3 regions of the Mesorhizobium sp. M0491 genome follow, and region 2 is predicted to be linked to each of the others. Evidence: riboswitches for the same ligand, from Rfam matches in the RefSeq annotation. Region 2 holds a riboswitch; each other region holds the start of a gene.

What was found. A riboswitch is a leader RNA that binds a small molecule or an ion and turns the genes downstream of it on or off. The one in region 2 is predicted to bind cobalamin.
Region 1: it holds a riboswitch for cobalamin, as region 2 does, so the genes downstream of both, bluB (5,6-dimethylbenzimidazole synthase) here and NKI69_RS11505 (ABC transporter ATP-binding protein) in region 2, are expected to answer to the same signal.
Region 3: it holds a riboswitch for cobalamin, as region 2 does, so the genes downstream of both, NKI69_RS30540 (DUF1636 family protein) here and NKI69_RS11505 (ABC transporter ATP-binding protein) in region 2, are expected to answer to the same signal.

What each region holds. Positions count from the first base shown of each region.
Region 1 is NZ_JAMYRE010000023.1:18,617-25,104, forward strand. Features, by position in the region: gene dxs (1-deoxy-D-xylulose-5-phosphate synthase) at 1-1,258, opposite strand, end outside; gene NKI69_RS25830 (pirin family protein) at 1,389-2,309, opposite strand; gene NKI69_RS25835 (DUF2277 domain-containing protein) at 2,349-2,615, opposite strand; gene NKI69_RS25840 (exodeoxyribonuclease VII small subunit) at 2,727-2,978, opposite strand; gene NKI69_RS25845 (histone deacetylase family protein) at 2,982-3,908, opposite strand; cobalamin riboswitch at 4,030-4,209, shown strand; partial or broken gene bluB (5,6-dimethylbenzimidazole synthase) at 4,321-4,938, shown strand; gene NKI69_RS25855 (hypothetical protein) at 5,061-6,044, opposite strand; gene NKI69_RS25860 (TetR/AcrR family transcriptional regulator) at 6,328-6,488, opposite strand, start outside.
Region 2 is NZ_JAMYRE010000007.1:220,847-227,334, forward strand. Features, by position in the region: gene NKI69_RS11495 (FecCD family ABC transporter permease) at 1-976, opposite strand, end outside; gene NKI69_RS11500 (ABC transporter substrate-binding protein) at 1,112-2,059, opposite strand; gene NKI69_RS11505 (ABC transporter ATP-binding protein) at 2,105-2,893, opposite strand; cobalamin riboswitch at 3,056-3,262, opposite strand; gene NKI69_RS11510 (AraC family transcriptional regulator) at 3,558-4,391, shown strand; gene NKI69_RS11515 (DSD1 family PLP-dependent enzyme) at 4,396-5,535, opposite strand; gene NKI69_RS11520 (D-arabinono-1,4-lactone oxidase) at 5,535-6,488, opposite strand, start outside.
Region 3 is NZ_JAMYRE010000033.1:33,434-39,921, forward strand. Features, by position in the region: gene NKI69_RS30525 (winged helix-turn-helix domain-containing protein) at 1-1,082, shown strand, start outside; gene NKI69_RS30530 (DUF6348 family protein) at 1,134-1,811, shown strand; gene NKI69_RS30535 (hypothetical protein) at 1,841-2,047, shown strand; cobalamin riboswitch at 2,182-2,385, shown strand; gene NKI69_RS30540 (DUF1636 family protein) at 2,424-2,852, shown strand; gene cobW (cobalamin biosynthesis protein CobW) at 2,855-3,907, shown strand; gene NKI69_RS30550 (cobaltochelatase subunit CobN) at 3,926-6,488, shown strand, end outside.

The DNA of each region.
Region 1 (6,488 bases), on a different contig from region 2:
CAATGGGAAAGCGCACCGGCAATTTCTGGATGGCGACGTCGTGGACGACCTGGTCGTAGGCGCGCTGCAGGAAGGTGGAATAGATGGCCGCGAACGGCTTGTAGCCTTCGGTGGCAAGGCCGGCGGCGAAGGTCACCGCGTGCTGTTCGGCGATGCCGACATCGAAGGTGCGCGACGGGAACGCTTCACCGAACAAATCGAGGCCGGTACCGCTCGGCATGGCTGCGGTGACGGCGACGATACGGTCGTCCTCGCGGCCCTCCTGGACCAGGCTTTCGGCGAACACCTTGGTGTAGGCCGGTGCGTTGGCTGGCGCCTTGGCCTGCGCGCCGGTGATGACGTCGAACTTGTTGACGCCGTGATATTTGTCGGCAGCGGCTTCGGCCGGCGCATAGCCCTTGCCCTTCTGGGTGACGACATGGATGAGCACCGGGCCTTCGCCATTGTCGCGGACGTTTTTCAGGACCGGGATCAGATGCTCCAGATTGTGGCCGTCGATCGGGCCGATGTGATAGAAGCCGAGTTCCTCGAACAGCGTGCCGCCGGTGACGTAGCCGCGTGCATGCTCGACTGCCCTTGTGATCGCACGATCCGCGCGCTTGCCGAGATAGGACGTCAGTTTCTTGCCGAAATCGCGCAGGCCGATATAGGCCTTGCCGGAGGCCAGCCGCGCCAGATAGGCGCTCATCGCGCCGGTCGGCGGCGCGATCGACATGTCGTTGTCGTTGAGAATGACGATCAGCCGTGCATCGAGCGCGCCGGCATTGTTCATCGCCTCATAGGCCATGCCGGCAGACATGGCGCCGTCGCCGATGACGGCAATGACGTTGTTGCGGCCGCCGGAGAGATCGCGGGCGGCGGCCATGCCGAGGCCGGCCGATATCGACGTCGAGGAGTGGGCGGCGCCAAAGGGATCGTACTCGCTCTCGGCGCGGCGGGTGAAGCCGGACAGACCGCCTTCCTGGCGCAGCGTGCGGATACGGTCGCGGCGGCCGGTCAGGATCTTGTGCGGATAGGCCTGGTGGCCGACATCCCAGATCAGCCTGTCATCGGGGGTGTTGAAGACATAGTGCAGCGCCACTGTCAGCTCGACCACGCCAAGCCCGGCGCCCAGATGACCACCCGTGCGGGACACGGCGTCGACCAGCTCGGCGCGAAGCTCGGACGCCAATTGCGGCAGTTCACTTTCGGCAAGCGTGCGCAGGTCCGCCGGGATGCGGACCTTGTCGAGAAGCGGCGTATGCGGCGTTGCGTTCACGGTGCTCGGGCTTTCGGTTGATGGGCGAATAGGCCGCCGGCCGGCGAAAGTAAATGTGTGTCAGTGACGCGGATCAGGCCCTAGTCTTTTGTCTATGCATTTCGTTCTGCCACTTTTGGGTGACAGGGCATCAGCTTTCCGGCAGCGGAATAAACTCTTCCTCGTCTCCGGGAACGATGTCGAAGCGGCCCGTCTTCCATTCCTCTTTCGCCTGTTCGATGCGCTCCTTGGACGACGAGACGAAATTCCACCAGATGTAACGCTTCGAACCAAGAGAGGCGCCGCCGAACAGCATGAAATGCGCCCCGGTCTGCGACGACACGACGATCTCGTCACCGGGACGGAACACCAGCAGCCGTTCGGCTGGGAATACATCACCCGAAATTGAGACCTCGCCTTCCAGCGTATAGATGGCGCGTTCTTCCGCATCAGCAGGGATTTTCACGCTGGCGCCGGGCGCCAGGCGCAGGTCGGCGTAGAGCGTCTCCGTGTCGGCCCTGACCGGGGACCGCAGTCCCTGGAAATCGCCGATGATGAGGCGCCCGTTGACGCCTTCGGCTTCGATCTCGGGAAGCCGAAGCGCTGCGGTATTCTCGAAAACCGGAGCCACCTCTTCCTTGTCGTCCGGCAGAGCCAGCCATGTCTGCAGGCCGGATACCGACATCGGCGCGCCACGCAGTTCCTCCGGCGTACGCTCCGAATGGACGATGCCGCGGCCGGCGGTCATCAAATTCACGTCGCCGGGCTGAATGACCATTTCGGTGCCGAGTGAATCGCGGTGCCGGATCTTGCCGTCGAACAGATAGGTGACCGTCGACAGGCCGATATGCGGATGCGGACGGACATCCAGTGCCTGACCGGCGCGCAGGATCGCGGGACCCATGCGGTCGAAGAAGATGAACGGCCCCACCAGCCGCCTTTTTGCCGTCGGCAGGGCACGGCGCACCTGAAAACCGCCGATATCCTTGGCGTTGGGTATGACCATCAATTCGATCTGATCGCTGGCGAAGGCATCGCCTGCCTCAGGGTCTTTCCCGGGGAAGAAGCTCATGGACTCTCCTTGTCGGTGGTCGAAGGCCGCCTGGCCGCATCAGGCAAAGCGGATCGCCGCCTTTGCCCGCAGCTTGGCCGCCACCTCTTCGCGATTACGCGGATGCTGGTGGGTTTCCAGGGAATCGAGCAGTTCGCGCGCCGAGGCGGCGATGGCTTCGACGGCATGGTCGAAGGCGTGCTGGTTCTGCTTCGAGGGTCGCGTGGTTCCGCTCAGCTTGCGGACGAACTGAAGAGCCGCGTCGCGCACCTCGTCATTGGTTGCCGGCGGATCAAAATTGAACAGGGTCTTGATGTTTCTGCACATCGCTTCCGTATCTCCTCTTGTCCTTGAGCTGTTTCAATCGGAACGAGTTATATCCTCGATCATGATCATGTCCAAAAACCGGTGAGGCGAGGCCATCGTTCGGACCGAGCCTCAATCCGCGTCGAGTGGCTCCGTTCCAACCGGCTTGCCGTCGCGCGACAGCCTGATCTTCTCGACCTTGTCCTCGGCGGCCTTCAGCAGCCGGTCGCAATGCGCCTTCAGCGCCTCACCACGCTCATAGATCTTGATCGACTGGTCGAGCGGCACGTCGCCACGCTCCAGATCATCGACGATCTTCTCCAGCGCATCGAGTGCCTGCTCGAAGCTCATCGCCTTGACGTCTTCGTTGGTCTCATCGGCCATCATTCATCCTTTCATCAGTCGCCCGACATGGGCGGCGACCGAAAATGCCAATCCCTGCAGATCGTAGCCGCCCTCGAGCAGGCTGACGAGCCGGTTGCCGCTGTGGCGTGCCGCGCGCTGCATCAGCTGGCCGGTCGCCCAGTCGAAATCATCCTCGGTCAGATTGATCTCGGCCAGCGGATCGCGGTGGTGCGCGTCGAACCCCGCCGAAATGATGATCAGGTCGGGCGCGAAATTGTCGAGCGCGGGCAGGACGCGCGACAGGAAGGCATCGCGAAACACTTCGCTGCCGGTCTGCGGCGCCAGCGGTGCGTTGACGATGTTGCCGGCGCCCGTTTCGGTCTTCGCTCCGGTGCCGGGATAAAGCGGCATCTGGTGTGTCGAGCAATAGAGCACCGACGGATCGTCCCAGAAAATATCCTGCGTGCCATTGCCGTGATGCACGTCCCAGTCGACGACGGCAACGCGCTCGACACCGTGTTTCTTCTGCGCATAACGCGCCGCGATCGCCGCCGTGTTGAACAGGCAAAAGCCCATCGCCGTGGTCTTTTCGGCATGATGGCCGGGCGGCCGGGCGGCGACGAAGACGTTGTCGGCGCGGCCCGAAAAGACATCATCGACGGCGGCGTTGGCGGCGCCGATCGCGGTGATCGCCGCTTGCCAGCTCTTCGGGCTGGCAGTGGTGTCGGCATCGATGCGGGCAATCCCCTCGTCGGGGATGGCGGCGCGCACGCGGGCGACGAAATCGGCGGGATGCGCGTAGAGGATGGTGGCCTCGTCGCCTTCCGGCGCCTGAATACGATCGAGCCCGGCAAAGGCTTCGTCGTCGAGCACGCGCTCGATGGCGCGTAAGCGGTCGGGCCGCTCGGGATGTCCGGGCGGCGTGAGATGCTCGAGGAAGATCGGATGGGTGTAGAGACGGGTGGTCATCGTCCTAATCTAGTGACCCGGATCGACAAAGGCCATGCACGGGCGGCCGATGACTGGGGAAAATCGCGACTGCGTCCATTCGCGTCGCCGCAGGCATTGGCCCCGCGGGCGCTTCGGCGTAAGGTCCCTGGTACTGCCTGGTGCCCGCCGCAAGCGGGAGAATCGGGAACACGGTTGAATTCCGTGGCGTGCCCAACGCTGTGAGGGGGACCGCGCCGGTAAATGCCACTGTCGATGACGGGAAGGCACCGGACGCGGGTTGATCCCGAGCCAGAAGACCGGCCTGGCAGGCATTGTCATCCGCGTGGTCAGGCGGATGGCATCAGAGCGACGTGCGTCTACTTGGACGCACAAAGTACGCTCTGTCAGTTTTGAATCTGCAATCGCAAGGGGACAAGCGATGCCGGAACACATGACCGCTGCCATTGACGATGGATTTGACCAGAATGCGCGCGATGCGGTCTACCGCGCCATGTTCACGCGGCGTGACGTGCGCAGCCATTTCCTGCCCACCGCGATCGATGACGACGTGCTGGCACGGCTGCTGCTTGCCGCCCATCACGCGCCATCGGTCGGCTTCATGCAGCCATGGAATTTCATTGTCATTCGCGATGTCAAACGACGGGCGGAGGTGCGCGACCTGTTCCTGGCCGCGCGAGAACAGGAACTGCCGGCGATCGAGGCGGAAAAACAGGCGCTGTACCGCAAGCTCAAGCTGGAAGGCATCTGCGAGAGCGCGCTCAACATCTGCATCACCTGCGACCGGCAGCGCTCGAAGGGTTCGCCGCTGGGACGCTGGCACAATCCGGAGATGGATCTCTACAGCACCGTCTGCGCGGTGCAGAATTTCTGGCTGGCCGCGCGTGCCGAGGGCGTTGGCGTCGGCTGGGTGAGCATCATCGAGGCTGAGGCGCTGAAGCGGCTGTTGGCCATTCCGGATCACGTAACGCCGGTCGCCTATCTCTGCGTCGGCCGTGTTTCCGAGTTCGCTCCCAAACCGGACCTTGAAACGCATGGCTGGGGACGGCGGCTGCCGCTGCCGGAGCTGATCATGAGCGAGACCTTTTCCGGGCAAGGCGAGACACAGCTCAAATCCACCGTGGCGCGCCTCAACACCGTTCCTGCCTCACCAGACACCATCCGCCCAGCCGATCAGGGTGTGGCGCCGGCCGTAGCCCAGCGCGAACCGCCGAAGGAGGCCAGCGCCTTGTCCTTGAGCTCCCTGAACTTCGACGATGCCTCGGCCAGCCGGGCGTCCCAGGCCGGATCGGGCACCTGGCCCGCGATGGTCTTGAAATAGACCTGCATCAGGCAGGCGATGGCGAAAGGCTCGATGAACGCCGCCTTGAATGCCCAGGCGAAGACGATGGCGAGCACAAAAGCCCAGCCGGCGAGCTGGCCAGGCATCAGGAACAGAATCGCACCGGCAGGTGCCAGCATCATCAGAAAGATGATGAACGACATGCCCCACATGATGACCGCCAGCCAGACGGCGTTCTTGACCATGACCTTGCCGTTCTGAGCATAGAGCACTACGCCTTGGCGCGCCGTCTCGAAGGGCGAGGCTGAATTGATGCGGATGTTGTAGCCGAGGATGATCTCGTCGACATAGGTCAGCGACAGGCGGATCACCGTGTTGATGAAGGAGACCAGGCCGCTCAGGCCTGGTATCGGCAGGAAGGCGGCGATACCGCCGAGCAGGCCGGTGATGGCACGGATGGCACCCTTGACGAGTCGGTCGACGACGAAAAGGATGTTGGCTTCGGCAAAACGCTGGGTGACGACATCCCTGGCGTAGGCGATCTGGTCCTGACCGCCGGGAATGTCGCGGCCGTCGATCAGATGAACCATGACGGCGATGTGGCCGGCCTTGACGACATAGAGGATGTATTCGCGGATCCAGTAGACGGCGATCGAGACGACGCCGAAACCGACCACGCCGCCCCACAGGGCAAACGACAGCGGCCCGTCGGGATCGGTGGAGATATTGCCAACGCCATAGCCGACGGAGGCGCCGGTGCCGGTTGCCATAATATAGGCCAGCGTGATGCCGAAATAGACGATCATGCGAAAGACGATGAACGGCCAGGTCCGCATCATGATGGACACCGACCGGCCGATCTCGAAATCCCACATGTGTCCCGAATCTCCGCCTCAGAGATGGTGGAAGAGGATGGACTCAACCCGGCGATTGTCAATTGCGGCCCTGACGCCAAAGGGCGACGAATTCGGGGTAACGGGTTGGTTCGGAGCCCGCCAGCGCGTTGGCTGACGGAGCATCAAACGAAAAACCCGCCTGTGCGGCCGGTCACTGGCGCAAATCAGCACCATGGACGAATATATACCTTAGCTGAGGGCATGGTGTCAAGAAAAATTCCTATCGTGAACAGCTGCCGGCACGAAAGCTCCGGTGAGAACTTCAATTCGACTGCGGATCCGGCTTCTTCAGCAGGCCTTCAAGCAGTTGCTTGAACGCCGTCACCACCTTCTTCGACGTCGTTTCGGGGTCATTCGAATTGGCGATCCGTTGCGCTGCCTGGCTGCTCGCTCCGATGATCAGTCGCGAGGCGGTCTCGGGGT
Region 2 (6,488 bases):
TGCGGATCAGCATGGTGACGACGAAGAACGCGCCGACCGAGCTGGTGATGATGCCGATCGGCAGTTCCTGCGGCGGCAGCAGCGTTCGGGCCAGAAGATCGCTGGCCAGCAACAGCACGGCGCCGAAGACGGCGCAGCTGGCAACCAGGCGCAGGTGCAAGGGGCCCGCCAGCGGCCGCGACAGATGCGGGATCATCAGCCCGACGAAGCCGATGACGCCGGCGACCGAGACCAGGATCGCCGTCGAGAAGGCGGCGACGAGAAAGGTCATCCTTCGCATCCGCGCCACCGGCACGCCCAGGCTTTCGGCGGCGTTTTCGCCGGCCAGGAAAGCATCGAGCCGGCGGTGGTTCCACAGCGCGTAAGCCAGAATGGTGCCTGCTCCCAGCGCGCCCAGCCAGATATTATCCCAGCGCGCCAGGCCAAGGCCGCCCATGGTCCAGAACAGCACGGAGTGGGCGGCGCGCTGATCGCCGGCAAAGACAAGATAGTTGGTCAAGGCGGTGAACATGAAGGACACGGCAAGGCCGGCAAGGATCAGCCGCTCCGGGCCTTGCCCCCTCACCCGCGCAACCAGCAGCAGCACGACGCCGGCAGCCAATATGCCGCCGGTGAAGGCCGCGACCGGCAATGTCCAGATGCCGAAACTGTCGCCGAAGACGGTGATGACGGAAACCGCACCCGCGGCGGCGCCCGACGACAGGCCGAACAGGAACGGGTCGGCAAGGTCGTTGCGGGTCACCGTCTGCAGCAGCGCACCGACGACGCCGAGACCGGCCCCGACGCAGATGGCCAGGATCGTGCGCGGCAGCCGCAGGTCGACGACGATCTTGCCGACCGGCCCGGCCACGTCGTGCCCGCTGAAGCCGACTGCGCGGCCAAGCGCGGCAACAACATCGGTCAGCGGGATCAGCGTCGAGCCGTAGGCGATCGACAGCAGAGCGAGAGCGGCGATCGCCGCCGCTCCCACCATCATGGCCAGTGCAAATGCCGGATGACGCAAGCCTGGAAATGCGTCGTGTCTGTCAGGACGCGTGCGACGCACTTCCAGCATCTTTTGTTCATGCATGTCGTTGCCCCAAAACCGCTGCGCACTTTTGGGCGACAGGCATCAAAACGCTTCCGGATGCATGGCCTTGGCGATCTTGTCGATCGCTTCGATGTTGGCCGGGCCCGGCGTCAGTTCGGCATAGCGCAGGGCGACGAAGCGCTCGTTCTTGACCGCGTCCGTCTCCTTCATCGCCGGATGCGCCTTCAGGAAATCGAGCAGTTTCCTGTAGCCACCGCCATCCTGGTAATCGAGCAGGATGAGGAATTGCGGATTGCGCGACGCCACCGTTTCCCAGTCCGTATTGCCCCAACTGGTATCCATGTCGGCCATAATGTTGTCGCCGCCGGCGGCTGATATCATGGCGCTGGGGATGGCGAATTTGCCTGCGGTGAACGGCTTGTCCTCGCCGGAATCATAGAGGAAGACCCGCGTTCCCTTGGCGTCGCCGACCTTGGCGGTGATGTCGGCGAGCCGCGTCTTCCAGCCGGAGACAAGCTTCTCAGCTTCGGCCTCCTTGCCGAAGATCTTGCCCAGCTTTTCGACGTCGCCATAGAGCAGGTCCATCGAGGCGGCGGGGCGGCTCTTGTCGAGATGGACGCAGCTTTCCGTCAGCACCAGCGTCTTGATGCCGTGCGGAGCAAGCGTGTCGGGCGTCACTTCACCACCCGGCTTCATGCCATAATACCAGCCGGCGAAGAAAAAATCGGGCTCGACCGCGACGAGGTTTTCGAGCGTCGGATATTTCGGCGCCAGTTCCGGGATCGAACCCTGCTCGGCCTTGAACTCAGGACCCACCTTGTACCATCCGGTGATGCCGGTCAGGCCGACGATCGACGGCTGCAGTTTCAGCGCGAAAGCCATCTCGGCCATGTTGAGATCCTGGATGACGGCGCGCTTCGGCGGCGCATCGAAGGTCAGCGGCTTGCCGCAGCTGTCGACAGTTACCGGGAAGGCCAGGGCTGTCGAGGCCAGCAGCGAGAAGGCAAGCGAAAAAGCAAGGCGTTTCAAGGGTTTGCTCCTGTGGACGGGATGATCGATATGGGACGGCTTCAATCAGGATGGCGGCGCGGCACGGTTCGGAACATCGAACACCGTCAGTTCGCGGTCTTCGGTCGGATGGCGCAGACGCAGCACATCGATGCCGAAAATTTCGCGAATCAGCTTTTGGGTCAGCGCTTCGCGCGGTGCGGCGAGCGCTTGCAGACGGGCATGGTTCATCACCGCCACCCTGGTGGCGAACGGTGCCACCAGCGCCAGATCGTGCAGCACCGCGATCACCATCATCTCGAAGCCGGCCACGAGTTCAAGCAGTTCGCCGCGGGCGCGCGGGTCGAGATGGTTGGTCGGCTCGTCGAGGAACAGGATCTTTGGCTGCTGGGCGATGGCGCGCGCCAGTTGGGCGCGCTGGCGCTCGCCGCCCGACAGGGAGCCGATGGTGCGGCCAAGCAGCGGCAGCAGGCCGGTCCGGCGCAGCGCATCGACGACAATGTCACGCTCCTCGCTCCTGCGCCGTAGCCGAGCGTGCGGGACCCGGCCCAGCTCGACATAGTCGATCACCGCCAGCCGCGGATCGGGCTGGTCGGTCTGGCCGACAACGGCGATATGCAGCGCCCGCTCGGCGGCGGAAATCCCGTCCAGCCGGCGCCCGCCGAGGTTCACCTCGCCGGAGCTCGGCCGCAGCATGCCCGACAGCATGCGCAGCAGCGTCGTCTTGCCCGCGCCGTTGGGACCGATGATGGCTAGGCGATCGCCAGCGGCCACCGAGAAGCTGACCGCCTGGACCAGATCCCGCCCATTGGCCATGGCGCAGAGGTCATGTGCTTCGAGAAGCGCTACGGTCATCGGCTGCCCGCCAGATTGCCGGGATGGCAAAGCGTGCACACGATGATGCGATGATCGATAGAGCCGTCCAACTTTCCGTCACTTTCCAAAACTGGCGACGGAAGGAAGCTGGCGAAGCGGCCGACAAGACCGGGATTCGCGTTTCCTCCCGGCACACCCCGTCCGGTCAACTCAGTGATGGCAGGTCTCCTGGCTCGCGGGTCGTTGCGCCATCCTGCCTTCCCAGCCTTGCCGGCCAGTGGCATTCACGGATTTTGCTCGCCGCTTACAGTTGCGGGGGCAGCCACGGCCTGGACCCCTGGGGATCTCACCGTGTTCCCTTTTCACCCCTCGCCTTTCGACTCGGGGACCATCACCGCTTCAGCGTAGATTTCCTCCAATCGCTTCGCAATGGATTTCTCGGACGGAGTGGTGGGCCGGCTAGGGGAAACATGCATTTCACGCTCTCGATATGTAATAACATTACGCATTTAGAGGATGCCGCCTGGCGCTGTCAAGCGAAGCCTGCCGAATTTGGCTCGTCGGCGGCAAGGGGCGCTCGACCGCTGTGCCATATCGGTGTGCGACTGTGACGGGATCGGTTCGATTGCGCGGGATGCGCAATTTCGATCAAACTGGCCGCGCCAGGAAACGGCAGGATGATCTGGCCAATGCGAGGAGCAAAATGAACCCGACCGAGAAAGCGCTGTGGTTCGTCGAAAGTCATCTGCCGGAGGCGATCTCGCTTGACGATATCGCGCAAAGCAGCGGCGTGTCGCGTTTTCATGTGACGCGGGCTTTCGGCGCTGCCACGGGCCGCTCGGTGATGGGCTACATGCGCTCACGCCGGCTCACCGAGGCGGCGCGCAAGCTGGCCGGCGGGGCGCCCGACATTCTCTCCGTCGCGCTCGACGCCGGCTACAACTCGCATGAGGCGTTCACCCGTGCCTTCCGCGATCAGTTCGGCACCACGCCGGAACTGGTGCGCGCGCAAGGCACACTCGACAAGCTCGACCTCGTGGAGCCGATCCTGATGGACCAGTCCTTCCTCACCAATCTCGAACCACCGCGTTTCGAGACCAGCCGGCCGTTCCTGATCGCCGGCCTCGGCGAACGCTACAGCTGCGAAACCAGCGCCGCCATTCCGATGCAATGGCAGCGCTTCGGCCCCTATATCGGCAACATTCCGGGCGAGACCGGCGATGTCGCCTATGGCGTCTGCGTCAACGGCGACGATGCCGGCAATTTCGACTACATCGCCGGCGTCGAAGTGTCTGATTTTTCCGACCTGCCGAGGGAATTCAGCCGGGTGCGGGTGCCGGCGCAGAAATATGCGGTCTTTGCCCACCGCGAACACATCTCGACCATCCGCCGCACGGTCAATACGATCTGGAACAAATGGCTGCCGGCTTCCGGCCACGAGATATCGGATGCGCCGGAATTCGAACGCTACGGCCCTGAGTTCGACCCGCGCAGCGGCAATGGCGGGCTGGAGATCTGGATACCGGTGAAGGCGTAGTCGGTCAGGCCATCGGCAGCGCCGGCCAGCGATCGACTATCCCGCCGCCGGAAAACACAGCGATCGACCCGAACTGCTGCAGCACGGCTTCGCTCTGCGTCGGCCTTAGAAACGCGTAGTCGCCGGGTTTTGCGGTCGCGTCGGCGGGCAAGCCCATGAATTGCTGGTTGGAGGACAGGCCGAGCAGCCCGTTCGCCTTCATGCCTTCGGGGAAGACGGGCTCGGCCATCCACTTGCCGCCATAGAGATAGCAGCCCTTGCGCGGGAAGCGGCCGAGCGCCTGCAGCAGGCGGGTGACGGCCGGCGGGCCAGGCAGCATCGGCTCGACCATTTTCAGGATCGGCGTGGCGATGAAGGCCGCCGGCTGGAAGCCGTCGAGTCCTGGCGTATCGAAGTCGCTGGGCAGCACGAAGGCGGAGCCCATCGAGACCTCGTTGGCCATGCCGCCATGATGAAGCAGCGCGGTCTTGCTGCCGCCGATGTTCAGGATACGGCGCTGGTCGGCGCCGAGACAGGCGACGAACGCCGAGGCCTGCGCCGACGCCTTGGCCAATGCCTTTGCCGGTCCGCCGAAAAGGCCGGGAATGAGCGGCGCATGCGCCTCGTAGGCCATGACGCCTTCGCAATGCAGCCGGGCCGGCAACGCGCTCAACGCCTTCGACAAGGCCTCAGGATTGGCGAACCCGCCGCGATGCAGCCCGACATCGATCTCGAAAGCGATGCGCAGGCCGATGCCGAGTTCGCCAGCGAGGGCGCCATATTCCGCCAGTCTCTCCTCGCTGTCGATCAGCCAGCAGACACGCGACCAGTCGACCGCGCCCCTCGAAAGCACAGCCCTTGCCGCATCGACAGGCATCGGCTTGCCATACAGCAGATCGGCATCCGGAAACGCCTTCAGCACCGCCTCGCTGATCGGCGGATGGAAGGTCATGACATGATTGGTGCCGAGCGCCTTGCCGATATGCGCAAGCAGCGGCAGGCAGGCGAGCGATTTGTCGACCAACCGCACAGCAAGGCCGGGGTCGAGCCTGTCTTTCACCAGGGCAATGTTGCTGTCCAGCCGGTCGCGATCGAGCAGCAGGCAGGGCTGGAAGATGCCGGCTTCCTTCAGCGCATCCGACAGGGTGGAAAAATAGGTGCTCATCATTCGATGCCGAACAGGCCGGCCATGTAGGGTGAGACAAAGCGGTTTTGCGGATCGATGTCGCGGCGCACCGCCATGGCGTCGTCCCAGCGCGGGTAGAGCTTTTTCAGCTCCGCGGCCTTGAGGCTGTGCATCTTGCCCCAATGCGGCCTGCCGCCATATCTGCGGAAGATAGGTTCGGCCGCCCGCATGAATGGCAGCGGATCGTTCGCCGCGTCATGGTGGATGGCGATCGAGCAGGTCGGCCTCCTGTAGAATGGCGACAGCCAGAATTCGTCGGGCGCAACGGTGCGCACCTCCATCGGGAAATAGACCTCGGGAAAACGCTTCTCGGTCAGCTCGATGATCTCGGCCAGCGCCTTCGGCCCTTCCTCGAACGGCAAATGATATTCCATCTCGTTGAACTTGGTCTGCCGGTCGCTGGCATAGACGTTGAGCCAGTCCTGCACGTAGTCCTCGGCCGGCAATTTGGCGATGGCGCCCAGGATCAGACGGCCACGCAGCGATGGCAGCCAGGCAAGTGAAGTGCGCAGCCTGCGCAGTGTCCTCAAACCCGACTCGTCCTCTTCCGGCGGCCGTGCGGTGGGTGCGGCGCCGCTGAGATCGCTGGCGATGAACTGCGCGTAGCCGGAAAACGGAATGTAGTAGAATTCGGCCGAGCGATGCGCGGCCATCATCGTCTCGAACTCCCGCAGCATCTCAGTGATCGGCAGCACCCATTTGCGGCGCCGCAGCCGGTAGGTCGCGATGTTGTTCAGCGTCACTTCGGTGAGCACGCCGAAAGCGCCGAGTGCGACGCCGATGGCATGGATCATGTCCTGATCCCCTGCCCGCTTGAAGTCGCGAACCTTGCCAAGCCCGTCGACGATCCGCACTGTCTCCAGCTGCGTGTGATAGGCGCCGAGCGTCGGTCCCGAGCCGTGCGTGGCGGTGCCCAGCGCGCCGCCGATCGC
Region 3 (6,488 bases), on a different contig from region 2:
TGCTGCAGATCGATTCCGTCAGCGCCGTGGTGCGCGCTCATTATATGCCGCTCTATTCGCGCCTTGGCCCCTACCCGTTCTCGCTGCTCGACAACGCGGCCGTGACGCGCAAGCGCACGGTTTTCGAATACTGGGCGCACGAGGCCTCCTTCCTGCCGGTCGAGACATACCCGCTGATGCGCTGGCGCATGCAGCGCGCCGAGCGCGGCGAGGAAATGTATCTGGGGCTCGCCAAATGGGGCCGCGAACACGCTGCCTATATCGAAGAGATCTACCGCCAGGTCGCCGAGCGCGGCCCGATCGCCGCTTCCGCGCTGGAGGGCCAGAAAGGCTCGGGCGGCTGGTGGGGCTGGAGCCATGCCAAGCACGCCTTCGAATGGCTGTTCTGGGCCGGGCGCATCACCACGGCGCACCGCCGCGGTTTCGAGCGCTTCTATGACCTGCCCGAACGCGTGCTGCCGCAGGCGGTCCTCGACCTGCCGGTGCCCACGCCCGAGGACGCGCACCGCGAATTGCTGCGCATTTCCGCCCGCGCCCACGGCGTGGGCACTTCAGGCGATTTGCGCGATTATTTCCGCCTGTCGCCGGCCGATATGAAAGGCCGATTGGAGGAACTGGTTGAAACGGGCGAGTTGCTGCCGGTGCGTGTCGAAGGCTGGGACAAGCCCGCCTATCTTCACAAAGACGCCCGTCTGCCCCGAAAGATCAAGGCCCGCGCCCTGCTGGCGCCGTTCGATCCGGTCGTCTTCGAGCGCTCGCGCACGGAGCGGCTGTTCGATTTCCATTACCGCATCGAGATCTACACGCCGGCCGACAAGCGGCAATACGGCTATTATGTCCTGCCGTTCCTGCTCGGCGACAGGATCGTGGCACGCGTCGACCTCAAGGCCGATCGCCCGGCCAGCATACTGCGCGTCCATGCGGCCTATGCGGAGCCCGGTGCACCGCCTGAAACCGCTGCAGAGCTGTTCGAGGAATTGAAGCAGATGCAGGGCTGGCTCGGTCTCGAACGCATCGAAGTGACGCCTGCCGGGGATTTGGGGCCGGCGCTGCTGAGCGTGATCAGCGACGGGCGCTCTTGACATCAGCCGTCGGCTGCAGCCGTTTGAGGGAGTTTTGTCGGCCTAGGTTCAATGATGGCATCGCAAGAGGTTCTCGACCTGATTCACGAAGCGTTGATTGCGCATGGGATCAGCGCCATCCGTGGACAGAACGATGTCAGGATTGAACTGGAAGACCTGCGCTTTGAAGCCCAAGTTTTCGACAAGGAGCCGTCAGGCTCGGGTCGCAGGCTTGTTCTCGAAATCTACGTCTTCTCACCGTTGCTAGGCACTCAGCCGGTCATCGAATCTTTTGTTGGACTGGGCGACACGCGTGAACAGGCGATTTTCCAAGCATTCGGAAAATTCCTGATCGGTGTATTTCATGTGCTGATCGAGGGCCTTGCGGAGCATGTTTGCGAGAACATGCAAGCCGAGATTGCATTCTGGCAACGGAATGATGCTGGCTGGAAGATCTACGGTGGACCTGTGATCACACAGGCTGCAGTGGAATGCACTCTCAACCGGACATATCCAGCGTTTTATGCCCGCTTGGAAAAACTGTTCACGGCTAAGGTTCGCCCTGGCAGTCATTTCATCCGGATATTCCTGGCGAGCTATGGCGGAGCACTGGTCGGCAACGAAATTCTCCTGGACAACGAAACTTGGCCGGAAGGTCAAGAGCTCCTCGTTGATCAGGACTGGCACCACGGCGACGGGTACCAGGCGCTGCGTCAGGTCATCCTTGCGTTGCCGGGAGATAACAATTGAGCCAACGTACACAGGCTAGCGGATAAACAATGGATATCAAAGCCAGGCTGACCCAAGAGGTGCAGGAGTGCCTCGATAGGATTTCGTCCTTTTCATGGGACGTACATGCGCAGGCAATCCGAAAACGCTACCCTGACCTGCTGGAGACACATTCGGCTTCAAAGTTGATGGCATTTACTTCGATGTGGGTGACGGCGCCGGATGGCTGGACCGGCAAGATGGAGATATCCTTCTGACGGCTTTCGTTACAGCTTTTCCTGATCCCAACAACGAAGATGGCATTCGCGAAGAGCGGTCAGTGGTAGTGAAGCGTCCCCGCCCCTGATTTCAGATTGCCCCTGCGTTGCGTTGACACCGCTGCCCGCAAAAGCCTAAATCCGGTTCAGATGGTCTCTTGCCCGCAACGGCAAGAGCTAAGAGGGAATGCGGTGCGGGGCAAAATCCCAAATCCGCGGCTGTCCCCGCAACTGTAAGCGAAGAGCCAAGGCCGAAAGCCACTGGGGAGTTCCCGGGAAGGCGGCTACCAAGGCGATGACCCGCGAGCCAGGAGACCTGCCGTCTGCGACTTTAGAATCCGATCGCCCGGCGGGTTTCCGGGCAAGGAGCCCGATCTTGGACCACGACAGCAGTTTTTCGGCTGGCACAGCGGATATTTCGTCCGGCCATGATGATGCCTTGGCCGGCGTCACCATCATCGTCTGCGCCTCCTGCCGCGATGAGACCGGCGCCGACGCTCATCCCCGCGCCGGCGAATTGCTGGCGGACGACACGCGCCGCGCCGCATCCGGCGACGACATCCGCATCCGCAGCGTCGAATGCCTCGGCAATTGCAAGCGCCGCCTCAGCGCCGCCATCCTGCGCGACGGGTGCTGGAGCTATGTCTTCGGCGACCTGACCACGACCAGCGGCGCCGACCTCGTGACAGGCGCCAAGCTCTTCGCCACCTCGAAGGACGGCCTGATTCCATGGCGCGGCCGCCCCGATAGCCTGAAGCGTGGCCTCGTTGCCCGCATCCCTCCCTTAGACCTGCTGAAGGATTGACCATGACTGCCCCAGATTCGCCTGCGAACCTCTCCCGCGTTCCCTGCACCGTCGTCACCGGCTTCCTCGGCGCCGGCAAGACGACGCTGGTCCGCCATCTCCTGGAAAACGCCGGCGGCAAGCGCATTGCCATCATTGTCAACGAATTCGGCGACATCGGCATCGATGGCGAGATCCTCAAGGGCTGCGGCATAGACACCTGCCCGGAGGAAAACATCGTCGAACTGGCCAATGGCTGCATCTGCTGCACCGTCGCCGACGATTTCGTGCCGGCGCTCGACAAGATCCTCGCGCTGACGCCGAGGGTCGACCACATCCTGATCGAAACCTCGGGCCTGGCGCTGCCCAAGCCGCTGGTCCAGGCCTTCCAGTGGCCGAGCGTGAAGAGCCGCGTCACAGTCGATGGCGTCATCGCCGTGGTCGACGGCCCGGCGCTGGCCGAAGGCCGCGTCGCCAACGACATGGACGCCTTGCAGGCGCAGCGCGCCGGGGACGAGACGCTCGACCATGACGATCCGGTGGAAGAAGTGTTCGAGGATCAGATCGCCTGCGCCGACCTGATCATCCTGTCGAAGAGCGACCTGATGGACGCCGCCGGCACCGCCCGCGCCAACGCCATCATCAACGAACATTCCGCCCGCGCGGTGAAGATCGTGCCGACGTCGCATGGCAAGGTCGATCCCTCCGTGCTACTCGGGCTCGGTCTCGCCGTCGAGGACGACATCGAAAACCGCAAGTCCCACCATGACGGCGCATTCGACCATGAGCATGACGACTTCGACACCTTCATCGTCGACATTGCCTCGATCGCCAATCCGGACGAGTTGGCAAAGCGCGTCGCCACCGTCGCCGAAGAAGAGAACGTGCTGCGCGTAAAAGGCTTCGTCGAGGTCGGCGGCAAGCCCATGCGGCTCTTGCTGCAGGCCGTCGGGCCGCGCGTCAATCATTACTATGACCGCGCCTGGACCGCGCAGGACGACCGCCGCTCGCGTCTCGTCGTCATCGGCCTGAAGGGGCTGAACCGCCCGGCGATCGAGCGTATACTCGCCGGCTGATCTCGGACACGGGTTGCGATGCACATCCTCACCACGACATCCGCCTCGCTCGACGACCTCGCCGAGCCGGTCGATCTGCGGCAGACGCCGGCGGATATCGTGGCCCTGTCCTTCACCGACAGCGACCTCGCCGGACTGGCGGCAGCCTGGAAGGCCGATGCCGGCCGCCTGCCCTCGATGCGGCTGGCTGCCCTGCGTGACCTGCGCCATCCCATGTCCGTCGACCTCTGGGTCGACAGCGTCACCCGCCACGCCAAGGTCATCCTCGTGCGCCTCCTCGGCGGCTACGACTGGTGGCGCTACGGCTGCGACCAGCTTGCCTCGACCGCTCGCGCACACGGCATAAAGCTGGCGCTGCTGCCCGGCGAATGCCGCGACGAGGATCTGCGCCTGATCGAAGCCTCGACGCTGCCGCGCCAGGAGCTCGATGGCCTGCTCGACTATTTCCGCGAGGGCGGCCCGGCGAATATGAGCGCGCTGGTGCGGAGGCTGGCGCGACTGGCTGGATCGGATGCGGACGTAGCAGAGCCGGTTCCAGTGCCGAAAGCCGGGTTTTATGAGCCAGGACTTGGGGTCGTTGGTGATCCTTCACACCCCCCTCTGTCCTGCCGGACATCTCCCCCGCAAGGGGGGAGATCGGACTTCATCAAAGCCGGCTCTTTTCCCGTTTCATTAGAAGCTGACGCGTCCGCAACCTCGACAATTGGCGAAATCTCCAATGACAGCGCAATCTCCCCCCTTGCGGGGGAGATGTCCGGCAGGACAGAGGGGGGTGTGAAGGAACTCGACGCTGACAACGTCAACGCTCCTATCATCCCCATCCTGTTCTATCGCTCGATGCTATTGGCCGCCGATGTCGCGCCCATCGATGCGCTTTTCGAAGCGCTCCGCCAGCGCGGCATCAAGCCGGTTCCCATCTTCGTCTCCAGCCTCAAGGACCCCGCATCCCTGGCCTTCGTGGAAACAGCACTCGCCTCGCTGAAACCCGCCGCCATCATCACCGCGACCGCTTTCGCGTCCGGCGCCGAACCCGGCAATGAGACCCTGTTCGACCGCGCCGGCATGCCGGTCTTCCAGGTCATCGTCGCCACCACCCGCCACGATGTCTGGGAGACCAACCAGCGCGGCCTGGCGCCCGCCGACCTTGCCATGCATGTCGTGCTGCCCGAACTCGACGGCCGCATCCTGGCCGGCGCCATTTCCTTTAAGGGTGAGAGCGAGACCGATCCAGCACTTGGCCACCGCGCCTTTGCCAACCGGCCGGAACCGGATCGTGTGGCGCAAGTGGCTGACCGCGTCGCGGCCTTTATCAAGTTGCAAGAGACGCCCCGCGCCGAGCGCAAGCTAGCCATCCTGATCCCGGATTATCCGAGCGCGCCCGGCCGCACCGGCTACGCCGTGGGTTTGGATGTCCCGTCCAGCGTGCTGGCCATGCTGCAGGACCTCAGCGAACAGGGCTATGTCGTTGAGGGGATTCCGCAAACGCCGCGTGAGTTGCTGGCGCGACTGGGCCAGGGCGGGCATGGCTTGGCCTTGAGGGATTATGTGGAGTTCTCGAAGGCACTGCCGTCTGCAGCAATTGCTGCCGTAGATGCAGCTTGGAAGGCTGAATATGAGATAGGTTTGTGCGAGGCACCCCCCTCTGTCCTGCCGGACATCTCCCCCGCAAGGAGGGAGATCGGCAGTTCCGCCATCGGCGCTCATTCTGCGACGTTCGTAGCTGGCGAAAGCGGCAATGAGAGCTCAATCTCCCCCCTTGCGGGGGAGATGTCCGGCAGGACAGAGGGGGGTGCTCAAGCGCCAACCGCCGCCCACTTCCCCTTCCGCGCCGCCACCTTCGGCAACATCACCGTAGCCCTCGCCCCAGACCGCGGCCGCTCCGTCGACCGCCGCGCCGACTACCACGACCCGACGCTGCCGCCGCGCCATGCGCTGATCGCCTTCGGCCTGTGGCTGCGCAAGTCGCTCGGCGTCCACGCGCTTGTCCATGTCGGCGCGCATGGCACCCTGGAGTGGCTGCCGGGCAAGACCGTTGCGCTTTCGGAGAACTGCTTTCCCGAGATCGTCACCGGCGCCTTGCCCGTCATCTATCCCTTCATCGTCTCCAACCCAGGCGAAGCGGCGCAGGCCAAGCGCCGCATCGCCGCCGTCACCCTTGGCCATCTGCCGCCGCCGCTGACCGGCGCCGGGCTCGACGAAAACCAACACAAGCTCGAGCGGCTGGTCGATGAATATGCCCAGGCCGACGGACTCGACCGTCGCCGCCGCGACCGGTTGGCAGAGCTGATCGTCGACACCGCGCAAAAGACCGGTCTCGCCTCCGAAGCCGGCGTCGCCACGACCGACGCACCCGACGAAGCGTTGCGCCGCATCGACGCCTGGCTCTGTGACCTCAAGGATTTTGCCATCAAGGACGGGCTGCATATCTACGGCCGCGCTCCGGAGGATGAGCCCGACGCCATGCGGCGACAAAGTGCTGAAGCCGAGAAAGCGGCGCTGCTCGCGGCGCTCGATGGCCGCCACGTCAAGGCCGGCCCGGCCGGCGCGCCCGCGCGGGGTCGCTCGGACGTTCTGCCCACCG